3 regions of the Streptomyces sp. NBC_01716 genome follow, and region 1 is predicted to be linked to each of the others. Evidence: riboswitches for the same ligand, from Rfam matches in the RefSeq annotation. Region 1 holds a riboswitch; each other region holds the start of a gene.

The links. Region 1 has a riboswitch for cobalamin ahead of OIE74_RS24755 (ABC transporter substrate-binding protein). Riboswitches for the same ligand answer to the same signal wherever they lie in the genome.
Region 2: it holds a riboswitch for cobalamin, as region 1 does, so the genes downstream of both, metE (5-methyltetrahydropteroyltriglutamate--homocysteine S-methyltransferase) here and OIE74_RS24755 (ABC transporter substrate-binding protein) in region 1, are expected to answer to the same signal.
Region 3: it holds a riboswitch for cobalamin, as region 1 does, so the genes downstream of both, OIE74_RS12040 (ribonucleoside-diphosphate reductase subunit alpha) here and OIE74_RS24755 (ABC transporter substrate-binding protein) in region 1, are expected to answer to the same signal.

Annotation. Positions count from the first base shown of each region.
Region 1 covers NZ_CP109181.1:5,614,470-5,617,734, forward strand. The annotation lists gene OIE74_RS24745 (amino acid permease) at 1-998, shown strand, start outside; gene OIE74_RS24750 (M67 family metallopeptidase) at 1,125-1,538, shown strand; cobalamin riboswitch at 1,523-1,671, shown strand; gene OIE74_RS24755 (ABC transporter substrate-binding protein) at 1,713-2,699, shown strand; gene OIE74_RS24760 (FecCD family ABC transporter permease) at 2,712-3,265, shown strand, end outside.
Region 2 covers NZ_CP109181.1:3,723,465-3,726,729, reverse strand. The annotation lists gene metE (5-methyltetrahydropteroyltriglutamate--homocysteine S-methyltransferase) at 1-1,324, opposite strand, end outside; cobalamin riboswitch at 1,555-1,784, opposite strand; gene OIE74_RS16295 (glycoside hydrolase family 3 protein) at 1,991-3,265, shown strand, end outside.
Region 3 covers NZ_CP109181.1:2,815,407-2,818,671, reverse strand. The annotation lists gene OIE74_RS12040 (ribonucleoside-diphosphate reductase subunit alpha) at 1-1,245, opposite strand, end outside; adenosylcobalamin-variant (AdoCbl-variant) riboswitch at 1,403-1,501, opposite strand; gene OIE74_RS12035 (GNAT family N-acetyltransferase) at 1,573-2,094, opposite strand; gene OIE74_RS12030 (Uma2 family endonuclease) at 2,173-2,757, shown strand; gene OIE74_RS12025 (YbdD/YjiX family protein) at 2,819-3,025, opposite strand; gene OIE74_RS12020 (carbon starvation CstA family protein) at 3,022-3,265, opposite strand, start outside.

The DNA.
Region 1 (3,265 bases):
TCAAGATCTTCGGCGAGGTCGAATTCTGGTTCTCGATGGTCAAGGTCACCGCGATCATCGGCATGATCGTCATCGGCCTCGGCGTCCTGACCCTCGGCTTCTCGGACGCGGGCGAGACCGCGGCCACCGGCAACCTCTGGCAGCACGGCGGCATCTTCCCCAACGGCATCGGCTCCAGCCTGATGACCCTCCAGGGCGTGATGTTCGCCTACCTCGCCGTCGAACTCGTCGGCGTCACCGCGGGCGAGTCCGAGAACCCGGAGAAGACGCTCCCCAAGGCGATCAACACGCTGCCCTGGCGCATCATCGTCTTCTACGTCGGCGCGCTCACCGTCATCCTCGCCGTCGTGCGGTGGACCGAATTCAGCGAGGGCGAGAGCCCGTTCGTGCACGCGTTCGCCAAGATCGGCATTCCGCTCGGTGCCGGAATCGTCAACTTCGTGGTGCTGACGGCGGCCCTGTCGTCCTGCAACTCCGGCATGTACTCCACCGGCCGGATGCTGCGCGACCTCGCCGCCAACAAGGAAGCCCCGCAGGCCCTGGGCAGGCTCAACTCCCGCCGGACACCGGCCGCCGGCATCACGGCGTCCGTCGCGCTGATGGGCATCGGCGTCGTCCTCAACTACATCGTCCCCGAGAAGGCGTTCCTGTACGTCACCTCCGTCGCCACCGCCGCCGGTATCTGGACCTGGATGATGATCCTCGTCAGCCATATCAAGTACCGCTCCGCCGTGGTCGCCGGGCGGCTGCCCGCTTCCTCGTTCCCGGCCCCGGGCGGCTCGGCCCTGAGCTGGGTGGCGCTGGTCTTCCTGGCCTTCGTGACGTGTCTGATCGCGTACGACTCCGACGCCCGTATCTCGCTGTACGTCGGCGCCGTCTGGGCGGTCTTCCTGGCCGGCGGCTGGGCACTGCTGGGGCGCCGCGCCCCGGAGCCCGCGGCCCCCGGGGACGGGCCGGAGGGCCCGTACGAACCGGAGTACGCGAAGGTCTCGGACTGACGCGCGGCCCGTACGACGGGCCTCCACAGCAGGTCCGGCGGTGCGTCTCACAGACGCCCCGCCCACCGTCTCACCAGGTGGCCTCCGCATCTCAACAGCGGAGGCCACCCGTTTATCCTTCAACTCATGCTCACCATCACCCAGGCGCTGTACGACCAGATCGTCGCCCACGCACGGGCCGACCACCCCGACGAGGCGTGCGGCGTGATCGCGGGCCCCGAGGGCAGCGACCGCCCCGAGCGCTACATCCCCATGCGCAACGCGGCCCGCTCGCCCACGTTCTACGAGTTCGACTCGACCGAGCACAAGCAGCTCGACAACGAACTGCGTGAGCGGAACGAAGACATCGTGGTCATCTACCACTCCCACACCGCGACCGAGGCATACCCCTCCCGCCGCGACATCGGCCTGGCAATGGAGCCGTTCGCCCACTACGTCCTGGTCTCCACGGCCGACACGGACGACATGGGCCCGTTCCAGTTCCGCTCGTACCGCATCGTCGACGGCGAGGTCACGGAAGAGGACGTGGAAGTCGTCTGAGAGACTGACGCCACCCAGGGCGGCAGGACCCAGGAAGCCGGTGCGAATCCGGCACGGTCCCGCCACTGTGACCAGGCCCTCCGCGCGAGCGGGGGCCCGGAAGCCAGGAACTGACCTGTCGCCCTTCTCCCACCATGCCAGGGGACGCGGAAATCCCCCGGAGGAGGCCCAGTCATGTCCTTGCGGCGCCACGCCCTCATACCGGCGGCCCTGCTCCCGCTGCTGCTCCCGCTGGCCGCCTGCGGCTCCACGCCGGAACCGGCCGGGCGCACCGGAGCACCGGCCGCCGGATTCCCGTACACCGTCACCAACTGCGGTGTGAAGACCACCTTCGAGGCTCCCCCGAAGCGCGTGGTCACGATGAACCAGCACGTCACCGAGATCATGATCGAGCTCGGTCTGACCAAGTCCCTCGTCGGCACCGCCTGGCTGGACGACGCCGTCCTGCCCGCGTACCGGAAGGCGTACGACAGCGTCCCGGTCGTGGCCGAGGAGTACCCCTCCAAGGAGAAACTCCTCTCCCTCAACCCCGACTTCGTCTACGGCGGTTACACCAGCGCCTTCGCCGCCAAGGACGGCCGCACCCGCGACGACCTGGCGGACGCCGGCATCGACACCCGGCTCAACCTGGAGAGCTGCCCGGAGGACGGGACCTCCATGGACGACGTCTTCCGCGAGATCAACGAGGTCGGCCGCACCTTCGGCGTCGCGGGCCGCGCCGCGAAGTGGACCACCGGGGCCCGCGCCACGCTCGCCACCACCGCCGCCGGACTCAAGGGCGTGAAGCCGGTCTCCGTCTTCGTCTACGACAGCGGCGACAAGACCGCGTTCACCGCGGGCGGCGCGGGCATCGGCAACGAACTGATCGAACGGGCGGGCGGGCGCAACGTCTTCGCCGACCTCGACAAGCCCTTCGGCGACGCGACCTGGGAGCAGGTCGTCGCCCGCAAGCCCGAGACGATCGTCATCTACGACTACGGCTCCACCACCGTCGCCCAGAAGAAGAAGCGGCTGCTGGAGGACCCCGTACTGAAGGACGTCCCGGCGATCAGGAACAAGCGGTTCGCCGTGCTCCCGCTCTCGGACGCCGTCCTCGGCGTCCGCGCCCCCGCAGCCGTCGGGCGGCTCGCGTCCCAACTCCACCCGGAGGCGGGCGAGTAGGGCTTTCCCGCCATGAGCTGCAAGACCAAGGCGGTCCGGCGCGGGCCGCGCCATGTCCTCGTACTCGCCGGGCTCTCCGTGGCCCTCGCGTGCGCCGTCGTCGCGGGGCTCGCGCTCGGCTCCGTCCGTATCCCGCCCGGCGAGGTCCTGGCGATCCTCACCGGCGGCGCGGAGGCCGGCCCCTTCCGCACGATCGTCCTCGACGTGCGGCTGCCGCGCGTGCTGCTGGGCGCGATCGTCGGTGCGGGGCTGGCCGTCGTCGGGACGGTCCTCCAGGCCCTCGTACGCAACCGGCTGGCCGACCCGTTCCTGCTCGGGATCTCCTCGGGGGCGTCCACCGGCGCCGTACTCGTCCTGGTCCTCGGCATCGGCAGCGGCATCGGCGGCGGGATCACCACCACCGTCGCCATGCCGGCCGCCGCCTTCGCGGGCTCGCTCGTCGCGATGACCCTCGTCTACGCGCTGGCCCGGCGCGGCGGCACGATGACCGGCGGGCGCCTGGTGCTGGCCGGGGTGACCGTCTCGTACATCCTCTCCGCCCTCACCACCCTGATCCTGGTGGTCTC
Region 2 (3,265 bases), 1.9 Mb from region 1:
CCAGGTGCGCCCGCTGGGCCGCGGTCCGTACCTCGTACGGCTGCGAACGGCGGGCGTCCGCGCCGGTGACGGCCGCCGCGCGGGCGCGCACCGCCGGGTCGCGGGTGAGCGCCGAGTCCGCGCGGGAGGCCAGCGCGGCGCGGTTCGCGGCGAGTTCGGCGGTGATCGCTCCCGTGCCGTCGGTCAGGGCGCGGGCCAGGGTCGCGGCCTCGGTGCTCTTCTGGCGGGCGAACGCCAGCCAGCGCGCGACCTCCGGGTCGATGTCGTGCTCGGCGGTCGCGTCGAGCGGGACGTGCAGCAGGGAGCAGGACGGGGCGACGTCGACGCGGTCGGCGAGGCCGAGGAGCGTGCCGAGCGTGGCGAGGGACTTCTCGAAATCGTTGATCCAGATGTTGCGTCCGTCGACCACGCCGGCGACCAGCCGCTTGCCGGGCAGCCCGTCGACGGCCGCGAGACCTTCGAGGTTGGCCGCGGCCGGGCCGGTGAAGTCGAGCGCGAGCCCTTCGACGGGCGACTTGGCGAGCACCGGCAGCGCTTCGCCGAGCCGGTCGAAGTAGGAGGCGACGAGCAGCTTCGGCCGGTCGGTGAGGCCGCCCAGGTCGTGGTACGCGCGGGCGGCGGCGGCCAGTTCGGCCGGGGTGCGGTCCTGTACGAGCGCGGGCTCGTCCAGCTGTACCCACTCGGCGCCGGCCGCGCGCAGGTCGGCCAGGACCTTCGCGTACACGGGAAGGAGCCGGTCGAGCAGCGTCAGCGGCTCGAAGTCGCCGGGCACGCCGGGGGCGGGCCTGGCGAGCAGGAGATAGGTCACGGGGCCCACCAGGACCGGCCGGGGGGTGTGGCCGAGCGCGAGGGCTTCGGTCAGTTCGGCGACCTGCTTGGTGGAGTCGGCGGAGAAGGCGGTGCCGGGGGCGAGTTCGGGGACGAGGTAGTGGTAGTTGGTGTCGAACCACTTGGTCATCTCCAGCGGCGCCACGTCCTGTGTGCCACGCGCCATCGCGAAGTACCCGTCCAGCGGGTCGGAGCCGACCGGCCCGGTGGCGAGCGCCGCGCGGTACCGCTCGGGGATCGCGCCGACCATCACGCTGGTGTCCAGGACATGGTCGTAGTACGAGAAGTCGCCGGTCGGAACCTCGTGGACACCGTCGGCGGTGAGCTGCTCCCAGTTGGCCCGGCGCAGCCCGGCGGCCGTGTCGCGCAGGGCGTCGGCGCCGACGGCGCCCCGCCAGTAGCCCTCGACGGCCTTCTTCAGTTCGCGGTGCGCGCCCTGGCGCGGGTAGCCGTACACGGTGGCGCGTGCTGCCGCGGCTGCGGACTTGTCTGTCACGGAACTCTCCTTCGCGAGTTGTCCTGCGATCCCGGGACGGATCGAGGACACGAAGGGGTACGGGATCGGAGGGGCCTTCGCGCAGACGCGTCTGTACGCCTCTGTTCGCGTCCGCGCGGTGTGTGCGTATGTGCACGTCTGTGAAGGTGCGTGCACGCGTCACCACGACTGCCCGACCGATATGTACGCCGACCCGCCCACGAGGTCACCGGGATGTCCGTACGCGATCGGTCGCGTACGGGCAGCGGGCAGGTCTTCGGACTCGCGGGCACAGCCGCCGGGTGCGGACACCCGGTGGACATCTACTGGCCGTCGCTTCCCAGGCCCGGCACGGGCCCAGTGCTGATGACGGCGGTCGTTCCCACTCACCGCTGCGGGGCAGTCCCGGATTCCCACCGGGTTCCCTCTTACGACGCTCCCGCCCTGCGGACGGGAACGAACCAGCTGCAAGCCCCAGCCTAGCTGCTGTCCATCTGCTCCCTCGAAGCCTCACCAAATATTCATGAACGGGCCAATCCACCAGCTTCCGGGTCGAGTTCGTACAACGCGACAGACCGACACCTCCTTGACACACCTATTGGTCTAAGCCAACATCCGATTGGCCTGTACCAAGTTCTATGGGCGGTTCGCTGAGCCGGCCGAGCGATGCGCCTTCGGAGGACCCGCATGGAGTCGAGCAGCCGACCCAGCAGCCGTCACCAGCAACTGACGCGTCTCGCGGAGACCGTGCTCCAGCCCGGGTTCGTGGGGACGACCCTGCCCGACTGGGTCCGCCGCAGAATCGCGGGCGGCCTCACCTCCGTCGTCCTGTTCGGCCGGAACATCGTCGATCCCGAACAGGTGGCGCGCCTCACCGCCGAGCTACGCGCGGAGAACCGTGACCTGATCATCGCCATCGACGAGGAGGCCGGCGACGTCACCAGGCTCGAAGCCTGGACCGGCGCCTCCCGGCCGGGCAATCTCGCGCTCGGCGCCGTGGACGATGTGGAGCTGACCGAGTCCGTCGCCCGCGACATCGGGCGCGAACTCCACGCCGCCGGGATCTCCCTCAACTACGCGCCCAGCGCCGACGTCAACTCCAACCCCCTCAACCCGGTCATCGGCGCCCGCTCCTTCGGCGCCCGTACGGACGTCGTCTCCCGGCACACCGCCGCCTGGGTCCGCGGGCTCCAGTCGGCCGGCGTCGCCGCCTGCGCCAAGCACTTCCCGGGCCACGGCGACACCGCCGTCGACTCCCACCACGGGCTGCCGCAGGTCTCGGGGAGTGCCGAGGAGATCGCCGCCACCGCGCTGCCGCCGTTCGTCGCCGCGATGGAGGCGGGAGTACGGGTGGTGATGACCGCGCATCTGCTCGCGCCCGCGTACGACGCCGAGCTGCCGGCCACCATGAGCCCCCGCATCCTGGTCGACCTGCTCCGCGGTGAGCTGGGCTTCGACGGCCTTGTGGTGACGGACGGCATCGAGATGAGCGCGGTCACCGCCCGCTACGGCATCGGCGGGGCCACCGTACGGGCGGTCACGGGCGGGGCCGACGCGGTGTGCGTCGGCGGCGAGCACGCCGGTGAGGCCACCTTCGACGAGCTCACCGACGACCTCGTCCAGGCCGTGCTCGACGGCACGCTCCCGGAGGCACGGATCACCGAAGCGGCGGCGCGGGTCGCCGAGTTCGCCGCGTGGTCGGGCAGCCGTACGCGGGCCGTGGCCACCGACGGCGCCGCGTCCGACATCGGCCTCGTCGCCGCGCGGCGGGCGCTGCGTGTGTCGACCGAGGAGGGCCGGGGCTCGGTGCTGCCGCTCGTCGGCGCGCCGCACGTGGTGGAGCTGTCACCGACGATGAACCTGGCCGTCGACGGGCAGACCCCCTGGGGCGTGGCGGCTCCGCTGAGCGATCTGCTGCCCGGCACCACATCGGTACGGCTGACGGAGGACGACCTGCTGGCG
Region 3 (3,265 bases), 2.8 Mb from region 1:
GTTGCCGGTCTGCGCGAGGGTGCGCATCATGCGGCCGTACAGCTCGCGCGCCGGGATCGTCCTGCGGGCCTTGCCCGCCGCCTCGGCCGCGCGGTACGCGGCGTCGAAGTCGTCGCCCCACAGATCGACCAGTTCGGGCACGTCGGAGGGCGAGAAGAGCGACCAGACGCCGTCCGCGTCGACCCGGCGCATGAACTCGTCGGGGATCCAGTGCGCCAGGTTCAGATTGTGCGTACGGCGGGCGTCCTCGCCGGTGTTGTCGCGCAGCTCCAGGAACTCCTCGATGTCCGCGTGCCACGTCTCCAGATAGACGCAGGCCGCGCCCTTGCGCCGGCCGCCCTGGTTGACGGCGGCGACCGAGGAGTCCAGCGTCCGCAGGAACGGCACGATGCCGTTGGAGTGCCCGTTCGTGCCGCGGATCAGCGAACCGCGGGCGCGGATACGGGAGTACGACAGGCCGATGCCGCCCGCGTGCTTCGAGAGGCGGGCCACCTGGTGGTAACGGTCGTAGATCGAGTCCAGCTCGTCCAGGGGTGAGTCCAGCAGATAGCAGGACGACATCTGGGGGTGACGGGTGCCGGAGTTGAAGAGCGTGGGGGAGGAGGGCAGGTAGTCGAGTCGGCTCATCAGGCCGTACAGCGCGGCCACTTCGTCCACGGCGGCCGGGGAGTCGTCCTTGGCGAGCCCGGAGGCGACGCGCAGCATGAAGTACTGCGGCGTCTCGATGACATCGCGGGTGAGCGGGTGCCGGAGCAGATAGCGGCTGAAGAGCGTGCGCAGGCCGAAGTAGCCGAACCGGTCGTCGGCGGCCGGGTCGACCAGCGCGTCGAGGCGGGCGGCGTGGCGCGTGACGAACGCGGCCGTACGGTCGGCGATCAGGCCCTCCGCGTGGCCCACGGCGACCGAGGAGGAGAACGAGACGGCGCCCTGCCCCGCTGCCTCGTCCGCGATGGTGCGGGTGAGGAGGCGGGCGGCGAGACGGGAGTACGCGGGGTCCTCGGAGATCAGCCCGGCCGCGGCCTCGGTGGCGAGTGCGCGCAACTCGGCGTCGTCCGAGGCGGCGTTGCGGCCACGCAGCGCGGCGGCGGCGACCTTGCCGGGGTCGGTGTCGGCCAGATCGGCGGTGAGGTCCGTGAGGACCCGCAGAAGGCCCGCCCCGGGGCCGTCGGCCGGCCCGGCCGGGTCCTGTTCCCGCTGCTCCCGCTCGGCGATCGCTGAAGCCGGATCGGCTGGCGCGATGGTCACGTGGTGCTCTCCCTCGCTCGGCTCCGGGCGAGGGGAGGGCATGACGGCGCACGCCCGCGTACGCCGGCCCGGAACCGGGCGGCGAGCGGTGCGGCGTCCGCCGGCCCAACCTCGGAGCCCGGACGTCTCGGCACCCGGACCGGTCGATCCGGGTGCGCCGTCGGCAGGTGCTCGGACTCGCGGGCACGACAAAGCGCACCACAGCACACCGTTGCGGGACAGTTCCGGATTTCCACCGGATTCCCCTGCGCGACAGCAGGCTTGAGCATACATCTGGGGTTGGTTGGGATGACCACCCCCCACATGTTGTGTCGCGGATGGCTCGTCTCAGATTTCCAGGCTGTACGTAAGCAGCACGAGCTCGGGATACGGCGTCCAGTCCCGCTCCGGCGTCCGTACGAAGCCCAAGCGCTCGTAGATCCGGTGGGCGGCCAGCATCGCCTTCTGGGTGGACAGCCGCACCCGTACGCATTCGGTGGCCCGCGCGCGGTCCACACACGCCCGCACGAGCGCCCCGCCGACACCACGCCCCCGGCCGCCGGGCGCGACGGCCAGCATGCGGAACTCGGCCTCGCCCTCCCCGGCCAGATCGGCCCACGCCGACCCGGCGCCGACGTAGGCCACCCCACCGAGCACGGTCCCATCACCGTCGACGGCCACGAGCACCTCGGCCCCGGCGGCCCGCGCGGCGACGTCGCGCAGAATCTCCAGATAGGGATCGCCCTCCCCGAAGTCCAGCAGCCCGTCATCCAGATAGGCGCGCGCGGTTATCTCCCCGAGCACCGCGTACTCGCCGGGCTCGGCCGCTCTGATCTTGAAGTCGGTCTCCGACCGTGTCGTCTGATCCATCCCTGAAGTGTGCGACACGGGTACGACAGAGCCTTGTCGGAGGGCGTCGCTATCGTTGAGCACGGAGAGTGAGGGGGTGTGACCGTGACCGGCGACCGAGTTCACGTGGAAACCGAAGACTTCGACGAGTTGTACCGGATTCTGAGCCGCACGGCCGAGCGTGCACGTATGGAACTGATCGACGGGAAGGTCCGAAGCAAGCCAGGTCCGGACGGTAGTCACGGACGTTTCATGCAGTGGCTGATGCGCTGTTGTGTCCGGTCACGACCGGAGCTGTGGCTCTATCCGGTCCAGGGGCTGAAAGTCCAGGCTCACCGTGCCGGCCGGGCCCGGCCCGATGGTTCGCTGGCTCCGAGCGGGGCTTTCGCGGGACAGGGCGAGTGGGCCGATCCAGACCCCGTCCTGATGGCAGTCCAGGTCACCTTGTACGACTCCGAGACCGACGCACGCGATCGGACGGAGAAGCCCCGCGCGTACGCCGAGACCGACATCCCCGTCTATCTGCTGATCGACCGGGACTCCTGCGAGGTCACCGTCTTCAGCGAGCCGGACGGTGTTCGCTACGAGAGCGCCCGCACCGTGCCGTTCGGTAAGACCGTCGATCTGCCCGACCCCGTCGGTATCACGCTGGAGACCGAGCAGCTCAAGGACTGGGTGCGCTGATCACCCCGGACCGTGAAGGGCCCGCCGCTCCCCACAGGAGAACGGCGGGCCCCTTACTCGCTCAGCAGCAGCGGAAGCCCTCCCTCGGGTCCGCCTCCCTGACGTCCATCCGCTCGCGTTCGAAGGCGCGGCGGGTCATCGGCTCCGTCGTCGGGTCGCAGGCGCGGGTGTGGGCCACGTAGTGGTCGTACGCCGACTCGCCCGTCAACTCCCGTACGTACCAACGGATCCGGCCCACCGCGTGGCGCACCTTCGACGCCGGCGTCATGACGAACCCGCCCCGCTGGGCGTCTTCGTCTCCGTCTCCGGCTTCGCCGCGACCGCCGCCAGTTCCGCCTTCTCCTCCTTCGTGGGGATCAGCCCCGCCGGCGCCACGATCTCCGACTTCACGTACGGCGTCTCCGACAGCTTCACGCTCTCCGGGTGGCGGATCGCCTGGTAGCAGACCCGTCCCGCGTCGGCGATGACCACGATGATCAGGATCGCGAACAGCGCCGAAAGCACCCCG